Regions from separate parts of the Streptococcus sp. M143 genome, predicted to be linked through region 3. Evidence: predicted binding sites of a transcription regulator. Region 3 holds the regulator's gene; each other region holds the start of a gene.
The links. The regulator NrdR, encoded in region 3, represses ribonucleotide reductase genes. The targets are predictions, from matches to a motif close to ACACNATATATNGTGT.

Region 1 (10,030 bases), 420 kb from region 3:
GCTGAAGCTGGCGATTTTGCGAAAGCAGATAGCTTAGTCGAGGAAGCTGGTTCTTGCATTGCAGAGGCTCACCACGCGCAAACAAGTCTATTGACCAAGGAGGCAGCTGGTGAGGACTTAGCTTATAGTGTAACCATGATGCACGGTCAAGACCACTTGATGACTACCATTTTGTTAAAAGATTTGATGCACCATTTAATCGAACTCTACAAGAGAGGAGTTAAGTAATGAACAAACTAATTGCATTTATTGAGAAAGGAAAACCTTTCTTTGAGAAATTATCTCGTAATATCTACCTTCGTGCTATTCGTGATGGTTTCATTGCAGGGATGCCTGTTATTCTCTTCTCAAGTATCTTTATCTTGATTGCTTTTGTACCAAACTCATGGGGCTTTAAATGGTCTGATGATGTTGTTAATCTCCTCATGAAACCTTATAGCTATTCAATGGGGATTCTAGCTCTCTTGGTAGCTGGTACAACAGCTAAGTCATTGACCGACTCAGTAAACCGTAGCATGGAGAAAACCAACCAAATCAACTATATGTCAACACTTTTGGCTGCGATTGTTGGTTTGTTGATGTTGGCAGCTGATCCGATTGAAGGTGGCTTTGCAACAGGTTTCCTTGGAACAAAAGGGTTGCTTTCAGCCTTCCTTGCTGCCTTTGTTACTGTAGCCATCTATAAGGTTTGTGTTAAGAACAACGTCACTATTCGTATGCCTGACGAAGTTCCACCAAATATCTCACAAGTCTTTAAAGATGTGATTCCATTCACTCTATCAGTGGTTTCTCTTTATGCTCTTGATTTACTAGCTCGTCATTTTGTTGGTGCAAGCGTAGCTGAATCAATCGGTAAATTCTTTGCACCATTATTCTCTGCTGCTGATGGTTATCTAGGTATTACCATTATCTTTGGTGCCTTTGCCTTCTTCTGGTTTGTTGGTATCCACGGTCCTTCAATCGTCGAGCCAGCAATCGCAGCTATTACCTATGCAAATGCTGAAGTCAACTTAAACCTTCTTCAACAAGGGATGCATGCAGACAAGATCCTTACTTCAGGTACACAAATGTTTATCGTTACCATGGGTGGTACGGGTGCGACACTGGTTGTTCCATTCATGTTCATGTGGTTAACAAAATCAAAACGTAACCGTGCAATCGGACGTGCTTCAGTAGTTCCAACTTTCTTTGGTGTAAATGAACCAATTCTGTTTGGTGCACCGCTTGTATTGAACCCGATTTTCTTTATTCCATTTATCTTTGCGCCAATTGCCAACGTATGGATCTTTAAATTCTTCATTGAGACGCTTGGCATGAACTCATTTACAGCCAACCTTCCTTGGACAACACCAGGTCCGCTCGGTATTGTTCTCGGTACAAACTTCCAAGTTCTATCGTTCATTCTTGCTGCCCTTCTAATCGTTGTTGACATTGTCATTTACTATCCATTCCTTAAAGTCTATGATGAACAAATCCTTGAAGAAGAGCGTTCTGGTAAAGTCAATGATGAATTGAAAGAAAAAGTAGCAGCAAACTTCAATACTGCCAAAGCAGATGCTATTCTTGAAAAAGCAGGTGTAGAAGCAGCGCAAAACACAATCACTGAAGAAACAAATGTCCTCGTTCTCTGTGCTGGTGGAGGTACAAGTGGTCTCCTTGCAAATGCTCTAAACAAAGCAGCTGCAGAGTACAATGTCCCTGTCAAGGCAGCAGCTGGTGGCTATGGAGCTCACCGTGAAATGTTGCCTGAGTTTGATCTGGTTATCCTTGCTCCTCAAGTTGCTTCAAACTTTGAAGACATGAAGGCCGAAACCGACAAACTTGGTATCAAACTTGCTAAGACAGAAGGTGGCCAATACATTAAACTGACTCGTGATGGAAAAGGCGCTCTTGCCTTCGTTCAAGCGCAGTTTGAAGAATAAAATGTAAATACCAAAGAAGTGAGATGGAGGAACTCCTCCCAACTATATCCCCATCTCAGTTCTATTTCTTGAAAGGTGAATCAAATGACAAAAACACTTCCAAAAGACTTTATTTTTGGCGGAGCAACAGCAGCCTACCAAGCAGAAGGTGCTACACATACTGATGGTAAAGGGCCAGTCGCCTGGGACAAATACCTCAAAGATAACTACTGGTACACTGCTGAACCAGCCAGTGATTTCTATCACAAATACCCAGTTGACCTCAAACTTGCAGAAGAGTATGGTGTCAATGGTATCCGTATTTCAATCGCTTGGTCACGTATCTTTCCAACTGGTTATGGGAAGGTTAATGACAAGGGGGTTGAGTTCTATCATAAATTATTTGCAGAGTGCCACAAACGGCATGTTGAGCCATTCGTGACTCTTCATCACTTTGACACGCCAGAGGCGCTTCATTCAAACGGAGATTTCCTAAACAGAGAAAACATTGATCACTTTGTGGATTATGCAGCTTTCTGTTTTGAAGAATTTCCTGAAGTTAACTTTTGGACAACCTTTAATGAAATTGGGCCGATAGGGGATGGCCAGTATTTGGTTGGGAAATTCCCTCCAGGTATTCAGTACGACCTTGCCAAAGTCTTCCAATCTCATCACAATATGATGGTGTCGCATGCGCGTGCAGTAAAACTTTTCAAGGATAAGGGATATAAGGGTGAAATTGGTGTGGTTCATGCACTGCCTACTAAGTATCCTCTGGATCCTGAAAATCCTGCAGATATTCGTGCAGCTGAGTTAGAAGATATTATCCATAACAAGTTTATCCTAGATGCGACTTATCTAGGACGCTATTCCGACGAAACCATGGAAGGTGTCAACCATATCTTAGCAGTCAATGGTGGAAGTTTAGATCTGCGTGAAGAAGACTTCGCTGTGCTAGAAGCTGCAAAAGACCTGAATGACTTCCTTGGAATTAACTACTACATGAGTGATTGGATGCAAGCCTTTGATGGCGAAACAGAAATCATTCATAACGGTAAGGGTGAAAAAGGAAGCTCTAAGTATCAGATTAAGGGAGTTGGACGTCGAGTAGCTCCAGATTATGTGCCACGTACGGACTGGGATTGGATTATCTATCCTCAAGGTTTGTATGATCAAATCATGCGCGTGAAGAAAGATTACCCAAATTACAAGAAAATCTACATCACAGAGAATGGTCTCGGATACAAAGATGAGTTTGTGGATGGAACAGTCTACGATGATGGACGGATTGATTATGTTAAGAAACATATGGAAGTGATTGCAGATGCAATCTCCGATGGAGCCAATGTAAAAGGCTACTTTATCTGGTCGCTGATGGATGTCTTTTCTTGGTCAAATGGCTATGAAAAGCGTTATGGCCTCTTCTATGTTGATTTTGAAACCCAGGAGCGTTATCCAAAGAAATCGGCTCATTGGTACAAGAAACTAGCTGAGACGCAGATTATCGACTAAAACTAACAAAAAAATTCCCCACCAAGTGGCAGGGGAATTTTTTATGGTTTTGATAAAAGAATGGTTGTTTGTTTCGATAGATTTTCAAATGTCTCCTGACTCAGTTTGGAATCTGAAACGATTGTATCAATCTCTGAGATATTGTAGAAAGTGTAAAAATCAAACTTATTAAACTTACTGTGATCTGCCAGTAAGTATTTTTTATTGGCATTATTCAAGGCAATTCGTTGGGCTTCGCCCTCTTCCTCACTGAAAGTGGCAATAGCCTTATCCTTAATGCCATTACAGCTAACAAAAGCCTTAGAAAACTGAAGGTTGGTCAAATCCTGCAAGGTGAGTGTCCCCACAAAAGCACCAGTGATAGAGCGATAATTTCCACCAATCAAAATCAAATCTGTTAGTTTTCGTTCGTTTAGGATGAGAAAAACAGGAAGACTGTTTGTTACAACACGAATATTATCAATTGGGAGTTCACGAGCAAAACATTCTAAGGTTGTTCCTGGCCCGATAAAAATGGTTTCACCTTCGTCAATCAAATGACCTGCAAAACGGCTAATTTCTTGTTTTTCAGCAATCTGCAAGCCTTGTTTTTCAACATTTGAGCGTTCGTTGTTTAAGAGAGAACCTGTACGAAGTTTTTCAGCGCCACCGTGCACACGAACAAGCAAATCCTTATCTGCCAATTCTTGTAAGTAGCGGCGAGCTGTCATATCTGACACATCAAGACTCTCCATAATCTCTTTTACAGTAATAGTGCCTTTTGTGTTTACTGCTTCTAGAATACTATCTAGTTTTTCTTGCTTTAGCATCCTTATCACCTCGATTTCTACTATTATTATCTTACCATAAAACGCTCAATCAATCAAATAGAAAAAAACAAAATAAAACAAAACAAAAATACCATGGTTGTTTTAAACAAACCATGATATTTTGAATGATTGGTCAAATTAAGTCCAAACCGTAGTTGTAATCCTCATCTTGCATAGCTTCAACTTCACCAAGGAGGTAACCATTTCCGACTTGAGAGAAGAAGTCGTGGTTAGAAGTCCCTGTTGAAATACCGTTCATGACGATAGGATTGACATCATCAGCTGAATCTGGGAAGAGGGGATCTTGTCCGAGGTTCATGAGAGCTTTATTGGCATTGTAACGAAGGAAGGTTTTGACTTCTTCGGTCCAACCAACACCATCATAGAGGCTTTCTGTATAGCCCTCTTCATTCTCGTAGAGGGTGTAGAGCAGGTCGTACATCCATTCTTTGAGTTTTTCTTGCTCCTCTTCAGGCAATTCGTTAAAACCAAGTTGGAATTTGTAACCAATGTAAGTTCCGTGAACAGACTCATCACGGATGATCAGTTTGATGATTTCCGCAACGTTGGCCAGTTTGTTGTTACCGAGATAGTAGAGTGGGGTAAAGAAACCAGAGTAGAAGAGGAAAGTTTCAAGGAAAACGCTGGCAATTTTCTTTTCTAGTGGGCTACCATTGAGATAGATTTCATTGATAATTTCCGCTTTTCTTTGTAGGTAGGGGTTAGTGTTGGTCCATTCAAAGATTTCTTCAATCTCAGCCTTGGTGTTTAAGGTAGAGAAGATAGAAGAATAGGATTTTGCATGGACAGATTCCATAAATTGGATGTTGTTAAAAACAGCTTCCTCATGCGGTGTACGGATGTCTGAACGAAGAGCCTGAACCCCTGTTTCTGATTGCATGGTATCCAAAAGGGTCAAACCACCAAAGACTTTTCCTACCAAGTCTTTTTCCTTGTTTGATAGTTTTCTCCAGTCGTCAAGGTCATTTGACAAGGGGATACGCGTGTCGAGCCAGAATTGCTCCGTCAACTTTTCCCAAGTTGATTTGTCGATGACATCTTCGATGGCATTCCAGTTAATGGCTTTGTAGTAAGTTTCCATTTGAAATCTCTTTCTGTATGTAATAATGCGATGAAGGAATCTTCTCTATTTTATCATAGTCTGAGAAGAGTATCGCACAAAAAGTCGGAAGACCGACTTTTCATTTTTCCTAGTATTTTAGATGCTTATCCAAGTTTATTCTAGTGTAATCCTTTAATCAGTAATCTGAGGGAATTTAGTTGGCTCCGATTAAAGTTAAATCACACAGCTTTCACATTGGTTAGCACCGACTTCTCCACCGTCGTCTGTAAAGGTACGAACGTAGTAAATAGACTTGATACCCTTGTTAAAGGCATAGTTACGAAGGATTGACAAGTCACGTGTCGTTTGTTTGTTTTCTTTCTTCCATTCGTAAAGACCTTTTGGAATGTCGCTACGCATGAAGAGAGTGAGTGAAAGCCCTTGGTCCACGTGCTCTGTTGCAGCAGCGTAAACATCAATCACCTTGCGCATATCCATGTCGTAGGCAGAAGTGTAGTAAGGGATAGTATCTGTTGACAAACCTGCAGCAGGATAGTAGATTTTACCGATTTTCTTCTCTTGGCGTTCTTCGATACGTTGCGTAATCGGGTGGATAGAAGCAGAAACATCGTTGATGTAACTGATAGAACCATTTGGAGCAACAGCTAGACGGTTTTGGTGATAAAGACCATCTGCTTGAACCTTTTCGCGAAGTTCCGCCCAATCAGCAGCACTTGGGATAAAGACATCTTTAAAGAGTTCTTTAACACGGTCTGATTTTGGAATAAACTCGCCTGTCACATACTTGTCGAAGTAGCTTCCGTTAGCATAGTCTGATTTTTCAAACTTGTGGAAGGTGATACCACGTTCACGGGCTATATTGTTTGATTCCACCAAGGTCCAGTAGTTCATAAGCATAAAGTAGATGCTTGTAAATTCAATTGACTCAGGTGATCCGTACTCGATGAGTTGTTGCGCAAGGTAGCTATGAAGTCCCATAGCACCAAGACCAAAGGTGTGGGCCAAGCTATTTCCGTGGTCGATAGTAGGAACAGCTACGATGTGTGAACTATCTGTAACGAAAGTCAAAGCACGAACCATCGCACGGATAGAACGACCAAAGTCAGGTGAAGTCATCATGTTGACCACGTTGGTTGATCCAAGGTTACATGAAACGTCTGTTCCCATTTGAAGGAATTCTTGAGCATCGTTGATTAAGCTTGGTTCTTGAACTTGAAGAATCTCAGAACACAAGTTACTCATGATAATCTTACCATCAACGGGATTAGCACGGTTGGCTGTATCAATGTTGACTACATAAGGGTAACCAGACTCTTGTTGCAATTTAGAAATTTCAGTTTCCAAATCACGCGCCTTGATTTTTGTCTTGCGGATATTTGGATTTGCTACTAATTCTTCATATTTTTCAGTGATGTCGATGTAGTTGAATGGCACACCGTACTCAAGCTCTACAGAGTATGGGCTGAAGAGGTACATTTCTTCATTTTTACGAGCCAATTCGTAGAATTTATCGGGCACCACAACACCAAGCGAAAGGGTCTTAACACGAACTTTTTCATCGGCATTTTCTTTCTTAGTGGAAAGGAAAGCGATGATATCTGGGTGAAAGACGTTGAGGTAGACAACACCAGCACCTTGACGTTGACCCAATTGGTTAGAGTAAGAGAAGCTGTCTTCAAAAAGCTTCATAACTGGTACGACACCAGAAGCTGCTCCTTCATAACCTTTGATAGGAGCTCCGGCTTCACGAAGGTTGCTGAGGGAAATTCCCACACCACCACCAATACGTGAAAGTTGAAGAGCTGAGTTGATGGAACGTCCGATAGAGTTCATATCATCCGTTACTTGGATCAAGAAGCAAGATACCAACTCACCACGACGAGCACGTCCAGCATTCAAGAAGGAAGGAGTAGCAGGTTGGTAGCGTTGGTGGATAATTTCATTGGCAATATCAGTCGCAATCGCTTCATTACCATCTGCGAAATAAAGTGCGTTAAAGAAGACGCGGTCTTCCATGCTTTCAAGGTAATATTCACCGTCATTAGTCTTCAAGGCGTATTGATTATAGAACTTATAGGCAGCCATGAAAGACTTGAATTGAAAGTTTTGATCCTTGATAAATTGAGACAATTCTTCCAAGAATTCTGGACGGTATTTCTTAATAAATGCTGTTTCAATGTAGTTGTGTTCAATGAGGTAGTTGATTTTATCAGTGATTGAATCAAAAACCATAGTGTTTGGAACTACATTTTCTTTAAAGAAGGCATCCAAGGCTTCTTTATCTTTATGAAGCATGATTTGTCCATTAACAGGACGGTTAATTTCGTTATTGAGACGGAAGTAGGTCACGTCCTCAAGATGTTTTAATCCCATAAAATTTCCTTTATCTAATTACAAAAGAAAGGCCTCTAAGTTAGCCCTAGAAGCAGTTTCTTCTGGATGATGTACTAAGATTATGCTAATTGTTTCAGTTTTCCTGGTTGGAAGCCTGAAAAGACTTCAGTTGGTGTTTGGATAACAGGAGCTGCGCTGAAACCGAGCTCTTTAACTTGATCGATGTACTCAGGTTGCTCGTCGAGATTGATCTCACGATAAGCGACATTGTTGCTATCCAAGAAACGTTTGGTCATTTTACATTGTACACAATTATTTTTAGAATAAACCGTTACCATTTTCGTAACTCCTCATAAAATTTGATTACTTTCTTAGTATATCAGAAAAAAAAACTTTGTCAAACTTTTTAAACTAAATCTTGTGCCTAAAAGTTACAGTTTTAAAAACCAAATACAAGATATAGTGGTTTTTAAAACATAAGCTTTGGCTTTCATTGAACTATCAAAGTTTATCAAAACAAAAAAACTATATACTGTATATTGGTAAGATAAATAGAAGATTTTCAGCAAGTTATCAGAAAGGAAAACGAAGAAAATAGCAAAAATCGTAAGAACAGGAATAAGTCTAGCTGAGACAATACTTTAATAAAATAGAAACTGTAATATTTACGAAAAAAAGAAATTTTCTACACAAGATGTCCCAATATTTTGTATTAGAATATCTAAAATATAACCAAAGTGGAAATGACAGATTATGATGTATTCATAAAAATGGATCATTGGTTAATTTTATATAGGATACTTATGAGTTTCGTATCCTTTCATAAGGAGTATATAAATACAATGTTTGAAAAAGTTCATTTTATGTGATACACTATCTGTGATTATAAGATTAAAAAATGGATATCTGAATGCTTTTGTTTGATAGAGAATGTTATCAGATTATAATTAGATTAAATGAATGAAAGAACACAGAATTAGGAGGCGCGTGGTGAAAGAAAATGATGTTATTTTAAAACGGCAATCGACTCAAATATTTTTTAAGAATGGTGATACGGATTTTTTCTTCAATTGGTTGTTAGGAATCGGTGAAATTTTTGGTTTCTCTCATGGAGAGCTTTATTATCTTGCTCAAAGATTGGGGAACTCACCAAAGCCTGATGACTGGAAAAATGTATTTTTATCGCATGTAAACTACCTTGAACAAGAAGCAAGTAATTCAGGATTGAGTGAACAAACAAAGGCGCAGTATTATCTTGCACAGACCTACTCACTTCGCTCGGCAATCCAATTTACCGATCCATTTTCTGAAGAGTATTTACCGACCGTTCGTCAAATGGAGAAGGTGTTTTCTAGTGCAATTCATTCACTAGGTGCACCGATTGAAAAATTAACTATTCCCTATCAGGGTTCTTACTTGCCTGGTTATTATCTTCATAGCGACGATAATTGCCCAACGATAATCATGATTGGTGGAGGTGATACTTATCGCGAAGATTTATTTTACTTTGCAGGATATCCTGGATGGATACGAAATTATAATGTTTTAATGGTTGATCTTCCTGGTCAAGGGAGCAATCCTAGTAGAGGGCTGGTCTTTGATGTGGATGCTTCTATTCCAATTTCATTATGCATAGACTGGTTGGAAAATAGAAATCCTAAACTAAATTATTTAGCTATTTATGGTGTCAGCGGAGGGGGATATTTTACTGCACAAGCTGTCGAAAAGGATCCAAGAATTCATGCTTGGATTGCTAGTACCCCTATTTACGACGTTGCAGAACTTTTCAGAAAAGAATTTGGATCAAGTTTGAAAGCACCTAGTTGGTTAATAAATGCCATTTTAAAATTAGCTGGAAATTGGAATGAATCAGCAAATTTAAATCTTAAAAAGTATGCATGGCAGTTTGGTACTTCTGATTTTAAGAGTGCTATTGATGATGTATTTAACCATGCAAAGATTGTGGATTACCAAAAAATTCAATGTCCATGCCTTTTTATCATGGGAAAGGGTGAGGGTGCTGAACTGCAGCATCAAACTAAGGTGATTTATGAAGAACTTAAATCTAAAAATCAACAAACTAAACTTCAAGTATTTGAGGCGGAAAGTGGTGCGGACGCTCATTGCCAAGTCAATAATCTAAGACTCGCCCATAATGTCGTTTTTGATTGGTTGGATACTTTATTTGAATGGAATCAATCAAAGTTTTAGTTCTACTTATACCACTTAGATATATCTACCTTTTTACTGTTAGGGGCTACAAACTTATTTTACTTTAAGTAGCAAATTGGATAAATTCTCTACTGTTGATGGTAAGAGTAGGTTTTAGAATTTCAGGATTTGATGAAGTCTTTTCAAATAATGGATTTACTGAGTTATATTAATTATAG
Region 2 (10,030 bases), on a different contig from region 3:
TCCCAAGTGTAGCCCGTCCAGGACCAGATGTCTTTGTCTGGCAATTCCTTTCGAATGCGTTTAACGAGTGGTAAGAGAATGCCTGTATTAAGAAAAGGTTCTCCTCCCAGCAAGGTCAATCCTTGAACATAAGGTTGGGCGAGATCTTCCATGATCTGTTCTTCTAATTCTGCTGTATAGGGAATGCCTGCGTTGAATGACCAAGTCGCAACATTATAGCACCCCTCGCAGTGAAACATGCAACCTGATACATAGAGAGAGTTGCGCACACCTTCTCCATCGACAAAGTTAAAGGCCTTATAATCAATGATCCGTCCTTTACTAAGTTCCTCACTTTTCCATTCACCTGGTTTTGGTGTATTCCATGTCATGCTGTCTACTCCAAGTCTATCCAGTAACGTTCTACGCCATTGCGAACATCTTCAAACACCCCGCCATTTGATACAATCACCGCTCTACTAACAGAGTTTCCCACACTACAGGTCACAAGTGCTTTTTTGATGTTCTTTTCCTTGGCAACTTGCAGACCTTGTCTGAGGGCTTCTTTGGCATAACCTTTACCTCTTTCAGAGGGGCGGATGGAATAGCCGATATGGCCAGCATAATTCAGTAAACCCTCATTCAGTCTCAATCGCAGATTCAAAAATCCTAGAGCACGACCTACATCATCAAATGATACAAATTGAATAGAAGGAACACGATTTTCAGGCAAGTTTATTCCCATCTCTTTTTGCATATTTATTTCCAACCACTCTTCATACACAAAGTTCTCTGTATCCCAGAAACCACCATCATGAGGTGACTGTACTTGTTCAAACTCCGCAATCATCTCTAAAATCGCGTCTTTATCTTCCAAAGTTGGTCGTCGTAATTCCATAAACTCTCCTCAATCTATATCAATCCAGTAACGCTCCGTTCCGTTTCGAACATCCTCCAACTCCCCTCCATTAGCTAAGATAACAGCTCGGCTTGCTGGATTTTCTGTGCTACAAGTCACTAAAGCTCGTTTAATATTCTTTCCCTTAGCAACTTGTAGACCTTGTCGGAGGGATTCTTTCGCATAACCCTTACCTCTTTCAGATGGACGAATGGAGTAGCCAATATGGCCCCCATTTTCTAGTAAGTAGTCATTTAATCGGAGACGAAGGTTGAGAAAGCCAAGAGCCTGGCCTGCTACGTCAAAACTAACCAGCTGGATAGCAGGAACCCAGTTTTCAGGAATATTGAGTCCCGCTTCCGCTTGAAGATTTTCTTCTAGCCACTCTTCATAAACAAAATTGTTGGCGTTCCAAAACCCACCATCGTGGGCTGATTGAGTCTGTTCAAACTCTGCCACCATCTCTAAAATCGCTTCTTTATCTGCCAATATCGGTCTGCGTAGTTCCATATTCCCCTCCCACCTAAGAGAAAAGCGAGAGCGGACTCTCACTTTTATTTTTTCTTGTTCTTGTTTAAAAACTGTTCTCTGAGGTTGAGCAAGCGTTCTTTTTTACCTGTTCCACCTTTCGAGTGTTTCTCGTGATAACGGGTCACTTGTGCGCGTCCCTTATCGTCTAATTGGTATTTCCCCATTCCACTTCCTTCTAATTTGTTACTTCATGTCCGGCTGTTTTAATGGTTGAACCGTTCATGTGTTTGACACGCGCAGCGATTTCCTTGTGGCGTCCGTTAACCATCGGACGCGCTTGAGGATTTCCCAGATAACCACACGTACGTTTGACCACATCTACTGTTTTAGGGTCGCTATTGCCACAGTTGGGACAAGCAAATCCTCGCTCAGTTGGTTCAAAATCCCCCTCAAAGTCACACTTGTAGCAACGATCAATCGGAGTATTGGTCCCTAGATAGCCGACACGGTCATAGGCATAGTCCCAAACAGCTTCCAAGGCTTTAGGATTTTGTTGAAGAACTGGATACTCACAATAATGAATGAAACCACCTGACGCACCTGCTTCTGGGTAAACTTTCTCAAAGTCTAATTTTTCAAACGGTGTTGGATTTTTACGAACATCGTAGTGGAAAGAGTTGGTGTAGTATTCCTTGTCCGTGATGTCCGGAATAGAGCCGAACTTCTCTGTATCCAAGCGACAGAAGCGGTCTGTCAGACTTTCAGACGGTGTAGAGTAGATAGAGAAATGGTAACCATATTGGTCAGACCACTCTTCCACACGACGTTTCATATCGCGAATGATATCCAATGTGAATTCCTTGGCTTCAGGATTGCTTTCCCAGCTGTTTCCAAAGAAGACTGTCGCTACCTCGTACAAACCGATGTAGCCCAGCGAAACTGTCGCACGGCGATTCTTAAAGAGTTGGTCAACACTTTCTTCTTTTCCGAGACGGCGACCGAAGGCTCCGTACTGATAGAGGATAGGGGCATTCGCTGGTGTTGCTTCCTTAGTTCTTTCCACACGGTAAACCAAGGCATCTTCCGCGATATTCATCCGCTCATTGAAGATTTCCCAAAACTTATTCAGATCTCCTTCAGACTCGAGGGCAATGCGAGGCAGATTGACCGTCACAACTCCTAGATTCATCCGACCTGAATTGACCTCGACACCATTCTCATCCTTCCATCCTTGGAGGAAAGAACGGCAGCCCATAGGAACCTTGAAGGAGCCTGTCAACTCAATAATCTTATCGTAGGACAAGACATCTGGGTACATCCGCTTGGTTGCACACTCGAGGGCCAACCGTTTGATGTCGTAGTTAGGTGAACCTTCCTCTAAGTTGAGTCCTCTTTTCAACGTAAAGATGAGTTTAGGGAAGATAGCTGTACGGTGTTCTGAACCAAGTCCCTTGATTCGGATGGTCAAGATAGCTTTTTGAATTTCCCGTTCAAAACGACTAGTTCCTAGACCAAAACCTAGTGAAGTAAAAGGTGTTTGTCCATTTGAAGTGAAGAGAGTGTTGATTTCATACTCAAGAGATTGCATGGCATCGTAGATGTCTTTTTGGGTTTTCTTCCAAGCATAATCTTCCCGTTTTTCAGGCAAGACCCACTCTTCCGCATCCTTGAGGTGTTTTTGGTAATTCTTCTCCGCATACGGAGCCAAGACTTCATCGATACGGTCAGCTGAGCAGCCCCCGTACTGGCTAGAAGCAACGTTAGCAATGATTTGTGAAATCTGAGCGGTCGCAGTCTGGATAGACTTGGGACTCTCTACCTCTGCATTTCCAATCTTAAAACCATTTTCCAGCATGCCTTTAAAATCAATCAAACAGCAGTTGGTCATCGGAGTGTAGGGGCTGTAGTCCAAGTCATGATAGTGGATATCCCCTTTTTGGTGAGCATTAGCTACGTGCTTAGGAAGCATTTGCAGCCCGATTGATTTCCCAACAATCCCTGCTGTCAAATCACGCTGGGTATTAAAGACATCACTGTCTTTATTGGCATTTTCATTGACAACTGCTTGATCTTTATTGAGAAGTTTATGGATACTAAAGTTTATATCTGTCGCTTTTGAGCGCTCAAAATCCCTTTGTGTCCGATAAGTGATATACTCCTCAGCCAGCGCATATTCTTTAGCTTCAAGGAGTTCATGTTCTACGACATTTTGAATTTCGTAAATCTTGACACCTTGAGGGAAGCGACTGTGAATTTCCGCAACAATACGCTCAAGCAGCCCATTTAGACGTTTTTCGACCAAGGGTGTCACATCCATGACTTTGTCAGCCGCCTTGTGGAGAGCTTTGTCAATCTTGTCTACATCAAACACTACACGTCTACCATCTCGTTTTTCAACGAACAAAGTGGGAACGGTTGCAAGGTTTTCTTCTAATACAATCATATCCAGGCTCTTTTCTATTTTTCTTCTTAAATGATATTATACCACTCTAAAAAGAAAAATCAATATCTTGTGTTAAAATTTCGAAAATTTTTAAAAATACACAAGATATTGATTTGTTATTTAGATTTATAAAGCTTGAATTCCTTACTATCCGTCTGAACAAGCTCGTATTTTTCACTAAGTAGGCTCTCTACATCCGACCACAAGGCAACCTTTTGATTGACCAAAATCATCTTCGGTTGATTTTCTTTCAAGTCATTGACTAGTTTCGTTTTATTCTCGTCGCTTGCAGTATAGAGTGTTGGTGTCACTAGAGAGCTTGGTGCCAAGCGTTCACTTGCGCGGTAGAAATCTGGCCGATTATCCCAAGCATAGACACGATCCTCGGAACTCGTTTGCTGTTTGACCAAGCTAGCAAGCTGCTCACGTTCCTGATAAGTACTTGGATGCGAAATATAGCGACTCAAAACAGGTAGGAAAAGTAAATAGACTATCGCAACTAATGGTAGATAGAAATTTCCCTTGAGGTAGCGACCAAAGAGTGATGAAGAGCGAACTCTTCGTCTACTACGACTGATACGATCAGAGCTTCCTTCTTTGATGTTGGTTAACAATAACAATGTCAGAAAGGGCAAAATCGCTGCCAAACGTGAGCCATGCAAAGGTTCCTTTGAAAGAATTAACAGAGCAAGAGTCACCAGTAAACCTAAACTAGCGCCTATTGAGATAGCAAATTGTTTGGCTGACTTGGTCTGAAACAATCCTGAAAAGATTACTGTCAGAATCCCAACACCGATGGATAGCAAGCCATAGAAAGCAGCATTCTCCATAAGATTGGCATTTGAAAATAGGCTAAGTGTATCTATTGGATACAAGGTATGGCTGATCGCATCACCAAATGTTCCTGTTAAGACTGTATAATAGCCAATTGGATAAAAAAGGAGAGAAAATCCTAGAGCTGATGCGAAAAATTGATACAATCCATGAGCAAATCGATGCTGGGCAATATTAAATCCAAACAAACTCAAGGCAAGTGTGGCTGCAAACAAAGCTGTGGGAATAGGTGATAGGAAGAAAGCTAATGCTAAACTCATCCCAACTCGCAAGAAACCTTTATCGTTACTTGGATCATCCAGATAGTCAGCCACTAGGCTAAAACTATAAAATAGAAAAGGCAAGGCCACAGCAACTGCATAGCTACCACCAAATCCCAGACTGCCCACAAGCAGATAGAAAACCAACAAAAGCTGTCTAGCCTGCTCTCCCTGACCTGTCAAGGTATCTGCGGATTTAAATAGAAAAACACCAGCTCCGAACAAGGCCAACCACTCCACCAAAGCAAAAAGAATACTCCCTTGAGAGAGATAGATTAGTACGTAATAAAGCAGTCCATTTGAACCATAATAATCCGTGTAAATCTGCCCACTCTGATGTAGCGCCCAACCAGTATAAAGATCTTGCATCTGTTGGGGGCTCACCAAACCAAAGATCAGAGGCAACATGACAGAAACAGCTGTAGCAGCCAGACTCCAAATTGCCACACTAAAAAACGGAAGTGGAGTTCGTTTCTTCTTACCTCGCTCCAGCCCAAATTCAGACTCTTGATCCAGCCGTTCCCGATACTGGTATCGAAATTCTTCTAGCTGTTCGTCTTTTTCCTCGTATACGTTCATTCAATTTCTCCTAGTAAGTTTATCTGTTTTAGTATATCAAAATCTTACAGGAATGTCAGCTAAGGATTGATATTTCCTTAACTTCTTATCTAGCTCAGCATAGCGTTCAATCTCTCGAAAACGGTGTAAACTGCTTGTTTGAAACTCTAGGATAAAATCATGTTCTTCTTGATTTAGCATTTTCATCCTCCTGCTTATCTATTCGCAAAAAGACAAAAATAAGATCCAGCCTTGGGCTAGATCTTGGTGGATAGTTAGAGCATGGGTGCAAACAACTGAACAATTTCCTTGATCAGGCTTTGATACCAGCTTGTTTTGATTGTGTGGGGATAGATTTCTTGAGAAACTTTAAAAATCTCTTTGAAGTCCCTCTCAATATCTATGATAGATTGCGTTCTATAAAGCAAAACGCCATTTTCATAGTGGTGAAGCAAGCTCCGATAGTCAAAATTGATGGTTCCCACAGTAGCTGCCTCTCCATCGACAAGCATTTGCTTACTATGAAGAAATCCGGGGCTGTACTCATAAATACGAACTCCAGCAGATAGCAAGTCTGGATAGGCTCCGCGAGTAACTAACTGAATAACCTTCTTATCTGGGATACATGGCGTCATAATTCGCACATCTACCCCTCTCAATGCTGCATTTTTGATACTCTCGGTTAGATCATAGTCAGCGATCAGATAAGGAGTCGTGATATAGACATAATCTGTAGCCTGATTGATAAGGTTTTGATAGACCGTTTTTCCAACCTGGGCTCGGTAGATAGGCTTTGGCCCACTACTGTAAGGAATGCAAAGCCCCATCCCATCTCTAGGTTGATTTTCGAGATGGTATTGGTCAAAGTCACTAATTTCCCCACGGTTGATATACCAAGTGGATAAGAAGAGTCTGGTAAAAGCCTTAACAGCCGGTCCATCTAGGCGAATACCGCTATCCTTCCAATAGCCAAAACGTTCGATATGGTTGATATACTCATCTGCCAGATTGACACCACCTGTATAGGCAATTTGACCATCGATAATCATGATTTTACGGTGATCACGGTTGTTATAAGCAACGGTCAAGCGTGGAATCACCTTGTTAAATTTGTGGGCTTCAATCCCTCGACCACGAAGCTCGATGGTGTAATCTCCAGGCAAGGTTGCCATACATCCAATATCGTCATAGAGAAGCTTCACCTCTACTCCTTGAGCTGCCTTTTCTTCCAAAATCTCCAAAATACTATTCCACATCAAACCTTCTTCGATGATATAGTATTCGAGAAAGATAAATTTCTCGGCTTTTTTGAGATCCTCTAGCATCTGGCGCCACATGCTTTCCCCTGAAGGGAAAAAATGGGTATCCGTTCGATTATAGACATCCGCATTCGTATCCATGCTAAGGAGAGATTTGATGACACCGTAAGCCGACTTATCCTCTTCCTTTAACTCCAAACGGAGAGCTCTGCTATTGTCCTCTCGGTCAACCATTGATTGGAGTTGCTTTAGCTGTTTCATTTCTTTTTTAGATAAACGGCGTTCTCCAAACATGATATAGAGCAATGGCCCAAACACTGGCACAAAGGCTACTAACAGCCATGTTACCTTACTCTCAGGATTCATGGACCGATTGACAATTGATACAATGGTCGCTAAGCTCACTAAAATGACTAGGATAATCCAGATAATTGGAGCCATTTGCCCTAGATAGAGAAATAAACCAAAGACGATAAACAACTCTGCCAACATGATGGTAATACTAAAACCATATTTGGACATGAGTAGCTGCATTTTTCTAGCTGTCATACATCCCCTTCCTTTTCTATCATTCTCCCTCACCGATTGATGAACTAATGTTTCTACTAGTATACCTCAGTTCAGGGGTAGATGGCAACCTTTTACCTTTGCTCAAGTTCCAGTCGTTCCGTGTTTAGATGATTATTACAATTTCAGAGCTAACATATTGACCGTCATACCAGCTGCAGTCCCCATAAGGTAGACGACATCTCCCTCCTTGATAAGCCCATGATCCAAAGAATAAGCCAAGCCAAACGGTACAGAGACTGACACCATATTTCCATAGTCAGTGACGAGATTGAGGTACTGACCCTCGGCCACACCTAGTTTTTCCATGATCAAAGGAAGAGCACGACTTGCTTGGTGAGGAATGATATAGTCCACGTCTGCCAAGACTAGCTGTGTTTTTTCTTGAAACTCTTCAAACATGACTGGGATTTTGCGAGCAGATAAGAGGAGGATTTTCTTCCCCTTCATGTCAAACATATAGTTGGTCTTAGTCGCTTCAGAGTACTCTTTTGGTTGAAAAGAAGTCAGACCTCCACGAATCTCCGTATCGTGAGCCCCTTCTGACCAAGTACGTTGGAGACTAGCAATGACCCCTTTTTCCTGATGACTTTTTTGGAAAATAAAGGCTGCCGCCCCATCACTAAAGAGTTCAAAACTTTCTTTTTGCTTGGGATTGAGCCCTAAACTACCAACCTCACTAGACACAATCAAGACACGATTGTATTCGCCCGCCTCAATCAAGTGGGACATGGTCGATAGAGCAGTAATAAAGCTGGTACAAGTTGTATTGATGTCCATTGCTGGAATTGAGAGTCCTTTTGCCACGCGCTCATGAATCAAAGCAGCCGTACAAGGAATGGGCTGAACACCCACCGCACTAGCTGATACAAGGCAATCGATATCTTTAATATCCAAATTTGCATGTTCAAGTGCACGCTGGATAGCTCCCTCTGCCAAGTCGAGTTGCGATTCTTCATTTTCAACTACACGATAACGTGTCTGGTCTTTAAATTGCACTGTATGCTTTGGAAGGCAAATGCCATAACCTGCGATTTCTACATGTCTTTTTACTTCTGTCATTGTCTTTTTTCCTTTCATAAACGTTGGATACGTTTGAGTTTACGGCTAGTATCCCAGTGATAATCTGAAAATTGTATTCGAGGAACTATGAACTCTTTTTGCTGGGCCAAGAGTTGGAACTGTGCTAAAATTGCTGTCTCTACGTCCTCATCTCGTTGGCTTAGACAAACTTCCACTAATTTCTCGGAATGTTGCTTAACTTGGTAATCTCCTACATTCTCCACAAAGAGGATGCAACGTCTGATAAAGTCTGGATAAATCGTTACCTGCCCCCCATTCTGCCCTTCAAAGTAGAAGATATCATCAGAACGTCCTTCGACCTTGTCAATCCGTGTATAGCAGGAGCCACAGGGACAAGGCTCCAGATTTTCAACCAAGATATCATTGAGCTGGTAGCGATAAACAGGCTGACTGCTTCGTTTAAAGTCCGTAATCACTGGATAAAAACGGCGGTCGTCTAGATACTGCTTTTCCACAAAGATAATGTCTTCGTTGAGATGCAGATTGCCAGCTGAGCAAGTGCAGGCTAGGAAGCCTTCAGTTGCCTGATAAACTTGGTCAATGATGGATAGTGAAAAGGTTTCAGCAATCCGTTCCCTATCACTATCTTCCAAGATTTCCGCCACCGAAACGATTTTTTGTGGGTGAATAGCTAACTCTCCATCCTTGAGACGCTTGCTCAATTCAATCAACATCGAGGCTGGCGCCACAATAATCGTTGGTTGATAGTTGTTGAGTCGCTCGATATGCTCATCTGTATGTTTGAAAATATCAAAATACTCTAGACGAATGAGCGCTGTATTGATGGTCTGATAGAGTTCATTATCAGCTCTCAGGAAAAAGGCGATGCGGTGTCCAAAAAGCTGCCCCTTGGGCAACATCTTTGCCAAGATAGCCGCAGCCCACATACTTCGCTCTTTCTCTGTTGTGATAAAGAGCCCCCGATGTCCAGACGTCCCCGAAGACAGACCGACGGCCACTTCCCCTTTAAGTTCAGTGAAGTCACGGGTCTTCTCACTTTCAATAGCCAAGCTCAAGGCTTCATCACGATCCACTCCTTGGGTGTTGAGCTCATTGAAATGTTCCATCATAAAAGCCTTGTCCATATGGTCAAAGTCGCTAGGAACCCCATTTTTAAAGTAAGGAGACTCTCGCTTTAAAAAGTCCATATAGTTGGTTAATTGCTTTTTCTGATAGTTTTCTAAAGCTTCTCGAGATTTGAAATGATGAAGCCATCGAGTTTGGATAAAGGTTTTAAGAAAGGTTATTTTTTTCATGTAAGATTGACTCTATCCTTTCTACAGGATCATGGCTAACAACTACCTCAATACCGTCCTTTAAGACATCCTCCAGAAACTCTGTCCCCCTGATATAGTCGGCCTTATTATCTTGAACCAAGGAAGGAATCAGGTGCATCTGCTTGGTATAAGGTAAGAGGTCAATTCCCCAACAAAGATCTGCTGCAATGAGGAGATTAAGGTCTGGAAAATATAGACAGGCTTGCCCCCTAGCATGCCCGTCAACAGAAGCAACTAGGATACTACCATCTCCGAAAAGATCACAAATCGGACGATAGGGAAATGCCGGGTGTTGCTGGTTAGCTCTGATAATGGTTAGATTTTTCTCAAAAGAAGCTAATAAAAACTCCTTGAAAATCAAGTCTTTCAACTTGGGTTTTTGGTATACCTCATATACTTCT
Region 3 (10,030 bases):
GTAGCGTTCTTGAATCCCTTTAGCAAAGGCCAAATCAGCATCATCAAAGACAGGAATTTTAAAGGTGACCTTGTCTGGATCTAGTTGGGAAACGATAAAGTCCAAGGTCTCGAAGTTGATTTCCATCTTGGATGAAGGAGGCTTGGGACTCAGGGTGACCTGATCGATATCTTTTAACCAATTTTGCCAGCGGGAGCCTTGGGTCTCAACTGCCAGAGTGACACCACGTTCCTTGAGCTTAGTGACCAGTTGAGCCATGTTAGCTGCTAGGATAGCAGGATTTCCCCCAGATAGGGTAACGTAGTCGTAGCTTCCTAGTTTGTCTAAGGCAGCAATGACTTCGTCAGCGGTCATGCGAGTTGGTTTTTCAGAACCATCCCAAGTAAAGGCAGAGTCGCACCAGTCGCAGTGGTAGTCGCAACCAGCAGTGCGGACAAACATGGTTTTCTGCCCAATAGCACGACCTTCACCTTGAAAGGTTGGGCCAAAAATTTCCAGAACTGGTAGTTTGAGGACACGTTCCCTAGTCATCTAACCACTCCCGTCTAAACTCTGCAAAGGCAGTCGGAGTTTCATAGAGGCGAACGTATTCCAAACGGAGACCGCGCTCGTCTGGCAACTCTTGACTCATGGTTTGGAAAATCCAGTAAACCATGTTTTCAGCAGTCGTGTTCATATAGGGCAGGGTTTCATTGAGATAGCGATGATCTAGGTGGGGCTCTAAGAAGTTCTTGTAGATAGCTTTGATGTCTCCAAAGTCGTAGGTCATGCCCCGTTCATCTAAAAATCCACTGACAGCGATTTGCAAATGATAGGTGTGTCCGTGCAGGGATTTGCATTTTCCCTCATAGTGAAAGAGGTGGTGGGCAGCATCGAAGGTAAACTCTTTTGATACCAAGGTTCTGTGAGGATTGTAGACAAGAGATTCCCCAGTTTCCTGTTTGATTTCTTTGGGAGCAAAAAACATTAGCCCTCTCCTTTCTGTGAGAGATAAACATCAAGGCCATGCTGACGTAGGTGGCAGGCTGGGCAATCTCCACAGCCACTTCCAATAATTCCGTTGTAGCAGGTCAAGGTCTTTTCACGAACATAGTCAAAGGCACCGAGTTGGTCGGCTAATTCCCAAGTTTCAGCCTTGTCCAGCCACATGAGAGGTGTTTGGATAACAAAGTCGTAATCCATGGCAAGGTTGAGAGTAACATTAAGGGATTTGACAAAGACATCCCGGCAGTCAGGGTAGCCTGAAAAATCTGTCTCACAGACACCTGTCACGATGTCTTTAATGTCCCGTTGTTTGGCAAGAACTGCCGCAAAGGACAGAAAGAGGTGGTTGCGACCGTCAACGAAGGTATTGGGAACCTCTCCCTCTTTTTGCTCGATTTCCATATCAGAAGTCAAGGCATTTTCAGTGATTTGTCCCAGCAGAGACATATCTAAGATGTGATGACGGATTCCCTGTTCCTTAGCGATTTCTCTAGCAACTTGAATTTCGAGATGATGGCGTTGGCCGTAGGCAAAGGTGACGGCTTCGACTGTTTTATAGTGTTCTTTAGCCCAAAAGAGGCAGGTTGTGGAATCTTGACCGCCGCTAAAGACGACCAAGGCTGAATGACGTTTCATAGTACTCCTTCTAAAATGGGAAATGTTCAGAGCACGCAAAAAGCTCCCTTGAGGGGAGCTAAAAAATACCAAGTAGAGGTTTTTTTTAGCGATGGCATGTCCCAAACATCGTAATATTCTACCTACAGTCTAGCATATTTTTTGAAAAATGGCAAAGGGTAAGAAAAAAGAGACCAAATGAAGTACATGGTCTCTCGTGTGATTAGCTCAATTCAGCAACGATGGCCTTGATTTGTTCTGCTGTGTGAACACCTGCAACTTGTTTCACCACTTGGCCGTCTTTTTTGAAGAGAAGGGTTGGGATAGACATGATTCCAAAAGCACGAGCTGTATTTGGATTTTCATCAACGTCCATTTTAACGATTTTCAAGACATCTTCTGAAAGTTCTTCAGACAATTTATCCAAGATTGGACCTTGCATACGACATGGACCACACCAAGTTGCCCAGAAGTCTACCAAGACCAAACCGTCTTTTGTTTCTTGTTCAAATGTTGCATCTGTAATTGCTTTTGCCATTGTATTTCTCCTTTTTTAGTTATATTGGCTTAAATCTTGTTTCATGAGATAGAAGAAAACATCTCCATAAGTCCCATGGTAGTCCAAATCATGACCATTGTAGGTTAATTTTTGGACAGTATAGTAATCAGCAACGCCGATGAGGCAGGCGTGTTGAGAACGTTCAAAGTCTTGGTAAGACTCGAAAGTCATAGTTCTCTCTTGCTTACTGGCGTCTAGATAAGTAATTTCGATCATATAAAACTCCTTTGTTCGATCTTGACTTTATTGTACTCCTTGAAAAGAGGAATGTCAAGAAAAATGATTGCGCACGCAACTTTTTTAAAAAATCTGATTAAGAAATGAAATCAAGACTCGTTTCCAGTCTTTCTTCGACGGCTTTTTGCAGGTAAGCTAGGGTGGTTTGTCCCTCGTCAGTCAGGCAGATAAAACTAGCCCGTCTATCCTGATCGCAACATCTGCGACTAAGCAAACCGCAGTTTTTCTCTTCTAATCGTGCCACCATTCGAGAAACAGCGCTCGGACTGAGATGGAGTTTATCGGGTAAATCAATCTGTCGTAAGGATTTTTCATCGGCTAGATCCAAATAGTAGAGCAGGTAAAACTCTTTCAAGTTCAGCCTTTGTTCACTCTGCTGGGCAATAGTTTCTTCCAACAAGGCTTCCATTTCTTTTTGATGGCGGTTGTAGTCAAACCATTTTTCTAAGTAGGTCATTGCTTTCTCCTTTCTTTTCAAAGTAAAATCACAAAGTCATTACTGACTGTCTTTGTAGCATAAAATGATTGCGCATGCAATGATTATACTACTTTTAGCTAATCCTTGCAAGAAAGAAAAATTTCGGCATTTCCTTGAAATTTCCTGAAAAAAGAGTAAACTGGTATGCAAGAATTCTATTTCAAGGAGTTTGAGATGAAGTTATATGTTCAATTAATGATTCTCTTTGTGATTTCTCTAATCGGTGAGGGAATCTCCAGTTTCTTTCATCTGCCTATCCCAGGCAGTATTATCGGTTTGATTATTCTTTTTCTAGCCCTGCAGTTCAAGTGGCTGAGAACGAGGCATGTCAATATGGTCGGGAATTTCTTGCTGGCCAATATGACCATTCTCTTTTTGCCGCCAGCAGTGGGTATCATGGAAAAGTTTGATGTGATTGCTCCCTATCTCTTGCCCATCGTTTTGATTGTCTTTTTTGCGGCTGTGATTAATATTATCCTCATCGCCCTAGTGGTTCAGTTTATCAAGCGACGGTTTGAGGGAGATTATGAGAAAGGAGACGCCAAATGAGTGAATTTGTATCCAATCCTCTGTTTGGGATCGCCTTATCTATCCTAGCTTATCTAGCAGGAATGTTGATTTACAGACGTTTCCCCCATCCATTGACAACGCCTTTGCTTTTGTCGGCAATTTTTATCATTATTTTCCTAAAGGTAACGGGTATTTCTTATCAAGATTACTACCAAGGTGGGGTTTATTTGAACAACTTGATTGTCCCATCGACGGTGGCTCTAGGGATTCCGCTTTATAAGAGTTTTCATCTGATGAAGCACCATGCGCGGAGTATTCTCTTTGGTAGTCTGCTAGCAGTAGTTGTCAATACTTGCTTTACTGCCATAGTAGCGAAAATATTTGGCATGGACTTTTTCCTAGCCATTTCTCTCTTTCCCAAGTCAGTGACAACCGCCATGGCAGTGGGAATCACAGAAAAATTGCAAGGCTTGACGACTGTGACCTTGGTCGTCGTAGTAGCAACTGGGATTTTGACTAGTGTTATTGGACCAACCCTTTTGAAGTGGTTGAAAATTGATGATCCAGTGGCTGTAGGTCTTTCCCTTGGAGGGACAGGTCATGCTGTCGGAACGGGTACGGCCTTTCGATACGGCTCTGTAGCAGGCGCCATGGGTGGCTTGGCTATCGGTGTCACCGGTATTCTCTATGTTTTTGTCAGCCCTCTTGTAGCTAGTTTGATATTGAGTTAAAGTATAGAAAACCCAGCTCTTGTAAGCTGGGCATTTTTTATTGCAAATTAACCTTGTTTTTCAAGATATAGTAGGTTCCGAGGTAATAGATAGTCGCTAGAATAGCGTCTTTAATAATATCAACTGTTATTAGTAAATTGAAGTTGTCATCAACTCGCAAGAAGATGGAAATATAGCCAATCACGATGTTAAGCACGATATAGGCTAAAATTCCCATAGCGGTACGATACTCGTTAAATAGTTGACCAATTGAGATACAAAGGTAAATAGATAAAATCCAAGTAATTGAACCGACCAGAAGAGAGAGGGCATAGAGCCAACCGTAACCGAGATAAGGAGAGATAAATCGATAGAGGAGTGGCAAATCTTTCACTACAGGGGTGAGTGAGAAGATAATAATGATACTCAAGATAAATACAATATAGCTTATGATTGACCAAATGAGAGCACCCAGTAATTTGGCGGTGATGATCTGGTGTTCAGAGACGGGCAGAGTCAATGTCAGATAGCCCTGACGATCGTAGACACTTCCCTTGAAGCGTCGAACGATTAGAAAGATAGTCGCGATCCAGAGAGTAACGCTGAGCCCACCAAAAACTAAGATCAGAAAGCCTAACAGATAGTAGGGATCATTACCATAGCTAGTGTAGGTCTGACTAATGCCAGAAATGGATGCACCAATCAAAACCGAAATTGCAAGCACAGCACCGTAGAGAGCTAGATACCATTTGTTAACATTTTTAAATTCATAACGAACTAAATTCCAAAACATAATAATCTCCTTTAACTAAGCTTTGAACTCCTGGCGGAAGAGCTGGTCAATCGACTCACCTGACTCATAACGAATATCATCAACATTTCCTTGACGGACAACTTTTCCGTTATTTAGGAAGATGATTTCATCCAAGATCGGCTCAATATCTGAAATCAAGTGGGTAGAAATCAAAACAGTTGAAGTTGGTGAGTAGTTGTTGATGATGGTGTTCAAGATATAGTCACGGGCAGCTGGATCCACACCACCAATAGGTTCGTCGAGCACGTAGAGACGAGCTTCACGGCTCATAACCAGGATGAGCTGAACCTTTTCCTTGTTTCCTTTTGACAATTTCTTGAGACGACTGTTTTCATCAATGCCAAGATCTGTTAAAAGATGCTGAGCCCGCTCAAGATTGAAATCTTGGTAGAAAGTTTTAAAGTAGGTCAGTGCTTCTTTGATTTTCATCTGTTCATTCAGATAAGTCGTGTCTGGTAGATAAGAGACAATGGCCTTGGTAGCAGGACTCGGATCCATGTTGTTAATGAGGACACGACCTTGGTCTGGTTGGAGAAGTCCGTTGATCAGCTTGATCAAGGTTGTTTTTCCAGATCCGTTTGGACCGAGAAGCCCGACGATTTTTCCAGCGGGAATCTCAAGGGAAACATTGTTAAGGGCTGCTGTAGCCCCATAGGATTTGGATACATTTTCAAATGCTAGTAATGTCATAATTTTACACTCCTTTGATGTATTCGCTAAGCACACTTGGCAGTTCTTCTTTTTGATAGCCGAATTGAAGCATGCCCGTTACAAAGTTTTTCAGTTGCTCCTCAGAAAGCTGTTTGCGGGACTGAACGATGAGATCTAAGTCCTCAGTGACAAAACGACCAGTAGTCCGCTTGCTATAAACGAAGCCCTCGCGCTCAAGGTCAGACAAGGCGCGCTGAATTGTGTTGGGATTGACCCCAGCCTCGCTCGCTAGTTCCCTTACGGTTGGGAGCTGTTGGTTGGGTTCCAGTTCATGGGAAACAATCTGTAATTTGATTTTTTCCATAATCTGCAAATAAATGGGTTTTGTATTATCAAATGACCAGGACATCATAGTCTCCTTTCTTTTTCTTTATTGTTCTAATTAAATAATACAATAAAACAAAAAACTTGTCAAGTAAAAATAAGAATTGTTTTGGGAATTGCTCAAAAAATGGTATAATGAAAAGAAAACGACAAGGAGGGAAATGCATGCGTTGTCCAAAATGTGGGGCTACCAAGTCTAGTGTTGTTGATAGTCGACAAGCCGAAGAAGGAAACACCATCCGTCGAAGACGTGAGTGCGACGAGTGTCAGCATCGTTTTACAACCTATGAACGAGTAGAAGAAAGAACGCTGGTTGTCGTCAAAAAAGACGGTACGCGAGAGCAGTTTTCGAGAGATAAAATCTTTAATGGGATTATTCGCTCAGCCCAGAAGCGTCCTGTGTCAAGTGATGAAATCGGCATGGTGGTCAATCGTATCGAGCAAAAGCTCCGTAGTCGCAGTGAGAATGAGATCCAAAGTGAATATATTGGCTCTTTAGTCATGGAAGAATTGGCAGAGCTTGATGAGATTACCTATGTTCGTTTTGCCAGTGTTTACCGTAGCTTTAAGGATGTGAGTGAGTTGGAGAGTCTGCTCCAGCAGATCACCCAGTCCTCTAAGAAGAAAAAGGAAAAGTAAATGAAGCCAAATGACCGTTTTTCTTTTCTAAAGAATAATCGGGTGTCGCAAGATACCTCTTCTCTGGTGCAGTGCTACCTCCCGATTATCGGTCAGGAGGCACTGAGCCTCTATCTATATGCTATTACTTTTTGGGATGGTGGGCAAAAGGAGCACCTCTTTGCTAATATTCTTAATCATTTGAACTTCGGGATGAATACGCTCCTCCAGTCTTTTAAAATCTTATCTGCTGTGGACTTGTTGACTCTTTACCAGAAGGGGGAAGTCTATGAATTGCAGCTTCATTCTCCCCTTTCCAGTCAGGAATTCCTAAGTCATTCTGTCTATAGTAGACTATTGGAGAAAAAGATTGGGGATACAGCTGTTTCTGCCATGAAGCAGGCTCCAAGTGAGGGAGAAGTACTCTCGGTTTCTTTGAGTCAAGTCTTTCCAACCCTGACCGAAGAAGTGACCCCAAGCGAGTCTAAAAGCAAGTTAAAAAATGATTTTGATTTGGAACATTTTCAGCGCCTGATGGCTCGAGATGGCTTGCGTTTTGAAGACGAGCAAACGGATGTTTTGGAATTGTTTGCCATCGCAGATGAAAAAAAATGGACCTGGTTTGAAATCTATCAACTAGCCAAGGCGACAGCTGTAGCTCAGGTTATTTCAGTCAAACGCATGCGTGAAAAGATTGCGCAAAAGCAGGTTTCTTCTGACTTTAGCCCCAAAGAAATGACCATTATCAAGGAAGCCAAAACCAAAACTCCCCTACAATTTTTAGCGGAAATCAAGCAAACTCGTAAGGGGAACATCACCCAGAGCGAACGGGAACTTCTTCACCAGATGGCATCTTTAGGCTTGTTGGACGAAGTCATCAATATCGTCTTACTTTTAACCTTTAACAAGGTTGATTCGGCCAATGTCAATGAAAAATACGCCATGAAGGTCGCAAATGACTATGCTTATCAAAAAATTCGGACAGCAGAAGAAGCTGTGCTTCGGATTCGAGAGCGTCAGCAAAAAGGGCAAGAAGACCAGAAATCGAAAACTAGCTCGACTAAGACAAATGTTCCCAAGTGGAGTAATCCAGAATATAAAAATCAAACCAGTGAGGAAACTCGTCTGGAACTCGAACGCAAAAAACAAGAAATGTTAGCCCGATTAGAAGAAGGAGGAGACTAGATGGAAAGTGTTGGCGACGTTATCAAACGTCAGACAAGTCGTTTTCAGTATCAGGACCTAGTCCAGCAGATTATGAAAGACCCAGATGTGGCGGCTTTTATCCAGAAAGAATCCCTCAGTCCAGAGGAGTTGAATCGTAGCATCTCCAAGTTCAATCAATATATTACAGAACGGGATAAGTTTCTTCGTGGGGATGCGGACTATATAGCGCGTGGCTACAAGCCTATCTTGGTTATGAATCACGGATATGCGGATGTGTCTTATGAAGAAACACCAGAACTAATCGCGGCAGAAAAAGAGGCTGCAATTAAGAATCGTCTCAAGTTGATTAATCTACCAGCAAGTCTCAAGAAAGCGAAGTTGGCTCAGATTGACCTGGATGATCTAGGACGCTTGCCGATTTTTGAGAGACTCTATTCCTTTGTTGACCTTTACCCAAACATCCGAAAAGGCCTCTATCTTTACGGAGATTTTGGTGTCGGAAAGAGTTTCATGATGGCGGCCTTGGCTCACGACCTATCTGAAAAACGTGGGGCATCAACGACGATTCTCCACTATCCAAGTTTTGTCATTGATGTAAAAAATGCCATCGGTGAAGGATCTGTGAAGGCCTTGGTGTATGACATCAAGTTAGCAGAAGTCCTGGTCTTGGATGATATTGGTGCAGAACAGTCTACCCCTTGGGTGCGTGATGAGATTCTTCAAGTCATTCTCCAGTATCGCATGCAGGAAGATTTGCCGACCTTCTTTACTTCCAACTTTAATTTCCAAGATTTGGAAAAACATTTTGCCAAAGGAAAGAATGGAAATGACGAGACTTGGGAAGCTAGACGGGTTATGGAGCGAATCCGTTATTTAGCAGAGGAAACGAGACTAGAAGGAGAAAATCGCCGATGACAGAAACCATTAAACTGATGAAAGCTCATACTTCAGTTCGTCGTTTTAAGGAGCAAGAAATTCCTCAAGCAGACTTGGAAGAGATTTTGACTGCTGGACAAATGGCGTCATCTTGGAAAAATTTCCAATCCTACTCTGTGATTCTTGTGCGCAGTCAAGAGAAGAAAGATGCCTTATATGAGTTGGTTCCGCAGGAAGCCATTCGCCAGTCAGCTGCCTTTTTGCTCTTTGTCGGTGACTTGAACCGAGCTGAAAAGGGAGCGAGTCTTCATACGGATACTTTCCAACCTCAAGGAGTGGAAGGCCTCCTTATCACGTCTGTAGACGCGGCGCTTGCTGGTCAAAACACCTTGCTTGCAGCAGAGAGTCTGGGATATGGTGGTGTGATTATCGGTTTGGTCCGTTACAAGTCGGAAGAAGTGGCAGCGCTTTTTAACCTGCCTGACTATACCTACCCTGTTTTTGGGATTGCCCTTGGCGTACCAGATCAACAACACGAAGTCAAACCAAGACTGCCTTTGAACCAAGTGGTATTTGAAGAAGAATACCAAGAACAGCCCGTAGCATCGATTTTGGACTATGACCAAGTACAGGCGGACTATGCTGGTGCGCGTGCGACGACCTCTTGGAGTCAGCGTTTAGCAGAGCAGTTTGGTCAAGCCGAACCTAGTTCAACTCGGAAAAATCTAGAACAGAAAAAGTTATTGTAGAAAGTGAGAAAACATGGCCTTACCAACTATTGCCATTGTGGGACGTCCCAATGTTGGGAAATCAACTCTATTTAATCGGATCGCTGGTGAGCGGATCTCAATCGTAGAAGATGTCGAGGGTGTGACACGTGACCGTATCTATGCAACGGGTGAGTGGCTCAATCGTTCCTTTAGTATGATTGATACTGGAGGGATTGACGATGTCGATGCTCCCTTCATGGAGCAAATCAAGCACCAAGCAGAAATCGCTATGGAAGAAGCTGATGTCATCGTTTTTGTGGTGTCTGGGAAAGAAGGAATCACGGATGCAGATGAGTACGTAGCTCGCAAACTCTATAAAACCCATAAACCTGTTATCCTTGCCGTTAACAAGGTTGACAATCCTGAGATGCGAAATGACATCTATGATTTCTATGCTCTGGGCTTGGGTGAACCGCTGCCAATTTCGTCTGTCCACGGTATTGGAACAGGGGATGTGCTCGATGCCATCGTGGAAAATCTACCACACGAAGTCGAAGAAGAAAATCCAGACGTGATTAAATTTAGCTTGATTGGTCGTCCTAACGTTGGAAAATCAAGTTTGATCAACGCCATTTTGGGAGAAGACCGCGTGATTGCTAGCCCTGTAGCTGGTACAACTCGTGATGCCATTGATACCCATTTTACAGATGCGGATGG

Region 1: a site for NrdR is predicted at 8,091-8,106, ahead of nrdH (glutaredoxin-like protein NrdH). Genes of this name have one in related genera too.
Region 2: a site for NrdR is predicted at 3,849-3,864, ahead of nrdD (anaerobic ribonucleoside-triphosphate reductase). Genes of this name have one in related genera too.

What each region holds. Positions count from the first base shown of each region.
Region 1 covers NZ_GG730097.1:374,681-384,710, forward strand. Annotated here, with positions in the region: gene HMPREF0850_RS08495 (PTS lactose/cellobiose transporter subunit IIA) at 1-228, shown strand, start outside; gene HMPREF0850_RS08500 (lactose-specific PTS transporter subunit EIIC) at 228-1,922, shown strand; gene lacG (6-phospho-beta-galactosidase) at 2,007-3,413, shown strand; gene HMPREF0850_RS08510 (DeoR/GlpR family DNA-binding transcription regulator) at 3,455-4,222, opposite strand; gene nrdF (class 1b ribonucleoside-diphosphate reductase subunit beta) at 4,356-5,324, opposite strand; gene nrdE (class 1b ribonucleoside-diphosphate reductase subunit alpha) at 5,520-7,679, opposite strand; gene nrdH (glutaredoxin-like protein NrdH) at 7,760-7,978, opposite strand; gene HMPREF0850_RS08530 (alpha/beta hydrolase family protein) at 8,631-9,851, shown strand.
Region 2 covers NZ_GG730093.1:185,180-195,209, reverse strand. Annotated here, with positions in the region: gene nrdG (anaerobic ribonucleoside-triphosphate reductase activating protein) at 1-371, opposite strand, end outside; gene HMPREF0850_RS05155 (GNAT family N-acetyltransferase) at 377-877, opposite strand; gene HMPREF0850_RS05150 (GNAT family N-acetyltransferase) at 887-1,387, opposite strand; gene HMPREF0850_RS05145 (hypothetical protein) at 1,432-1,572, opposite strand; gene nrdD (anaerobic ribonucleoside-triphosphate reductase) at 1,584-3,791, opposite strand; gene HMPREF0850_RS05135 (hypothetical protein) at 3,908-5,464, opposite strand; gene HMPREF0850_RS13015 (hypothetical protein) at 5,501-5,644, opposite strand; gene cls (cardiolipin synthase) at 5,719-7,251, opposite strand; gene HMPREF0850_RS05125 (3-oxoacyl-[acyl-carrier-protein] synthase III C-terminal domain-containing protein) at 7,387-8,331, opposite strand; gene HMPREF0850_RS05120 (F390 synthetase-related protein) at 8,346-9,608, opposite strand; gene HMPREF0850_RS05115 (MBL fold metallo-hydrolase) at 9,586-10,030, opposite strand, start outside.
Region 3 covers NZ_GG730097.1:796,855-806,884, reverse strand. Annotated here, with positions in the region: gene queE (7-carboxy-7-deazaguanine synthase QueE) at 1-531, opposite strand, end outside; gene queD (6-carboxytetrahydropterin synthase QueD) at 524-967, opposite strand; gene queC (7-cyano-7-deazaguanine synthase QueC) at 967-1,620, opposite strand; gene trxA (thioredoxin) at 1,823-2,137, opposite strand; gene HMPREF0850_RS10525 (DUF4649 family protein) at 2,153-2,374, opposite strand; gene HMPREF0850_RS10520 (MarR family winged helix-turn-helix transcriptional regulator) at 2,472-2,852, opposite strand; gene HMPREF0850_RS10515 (CidA/LrgA family protein) at 3,048-3,422, shown strand; gene HMPREF0850_RS10510 (LrgB family protein) at 3,419-4,114, shown strand; gene HMPREF0850_RS10505 (hypothetical protein) at 4,152-4,886, opposite strand; gene HMPREF0850_RS10500 (ABC transporter ATP-binding protein) at 4,902-5,597, opposite strand; gene HMPREF0850_RS10495 (GntR family transcriptional regulator) at 5,602-5,967, opposite strand; gene nrdR (transcriptional regulator NrdR) at 6,108-6,581, shown strand; gene HMPREF0850_RS10485 (DnaD domain protein) at 6,582-7,745, shown strand; gene dnaI (primosomal protein DnaI) at 7,746-8,642, shown strand; gene HMPREF0850_RS10475 (NADPH-dependent oxidoreductase) at 8,639-9,352, shown strand; gene der (ribosome biogenesis GTPase Der) at 9,366-10,030, shown strand, end outside.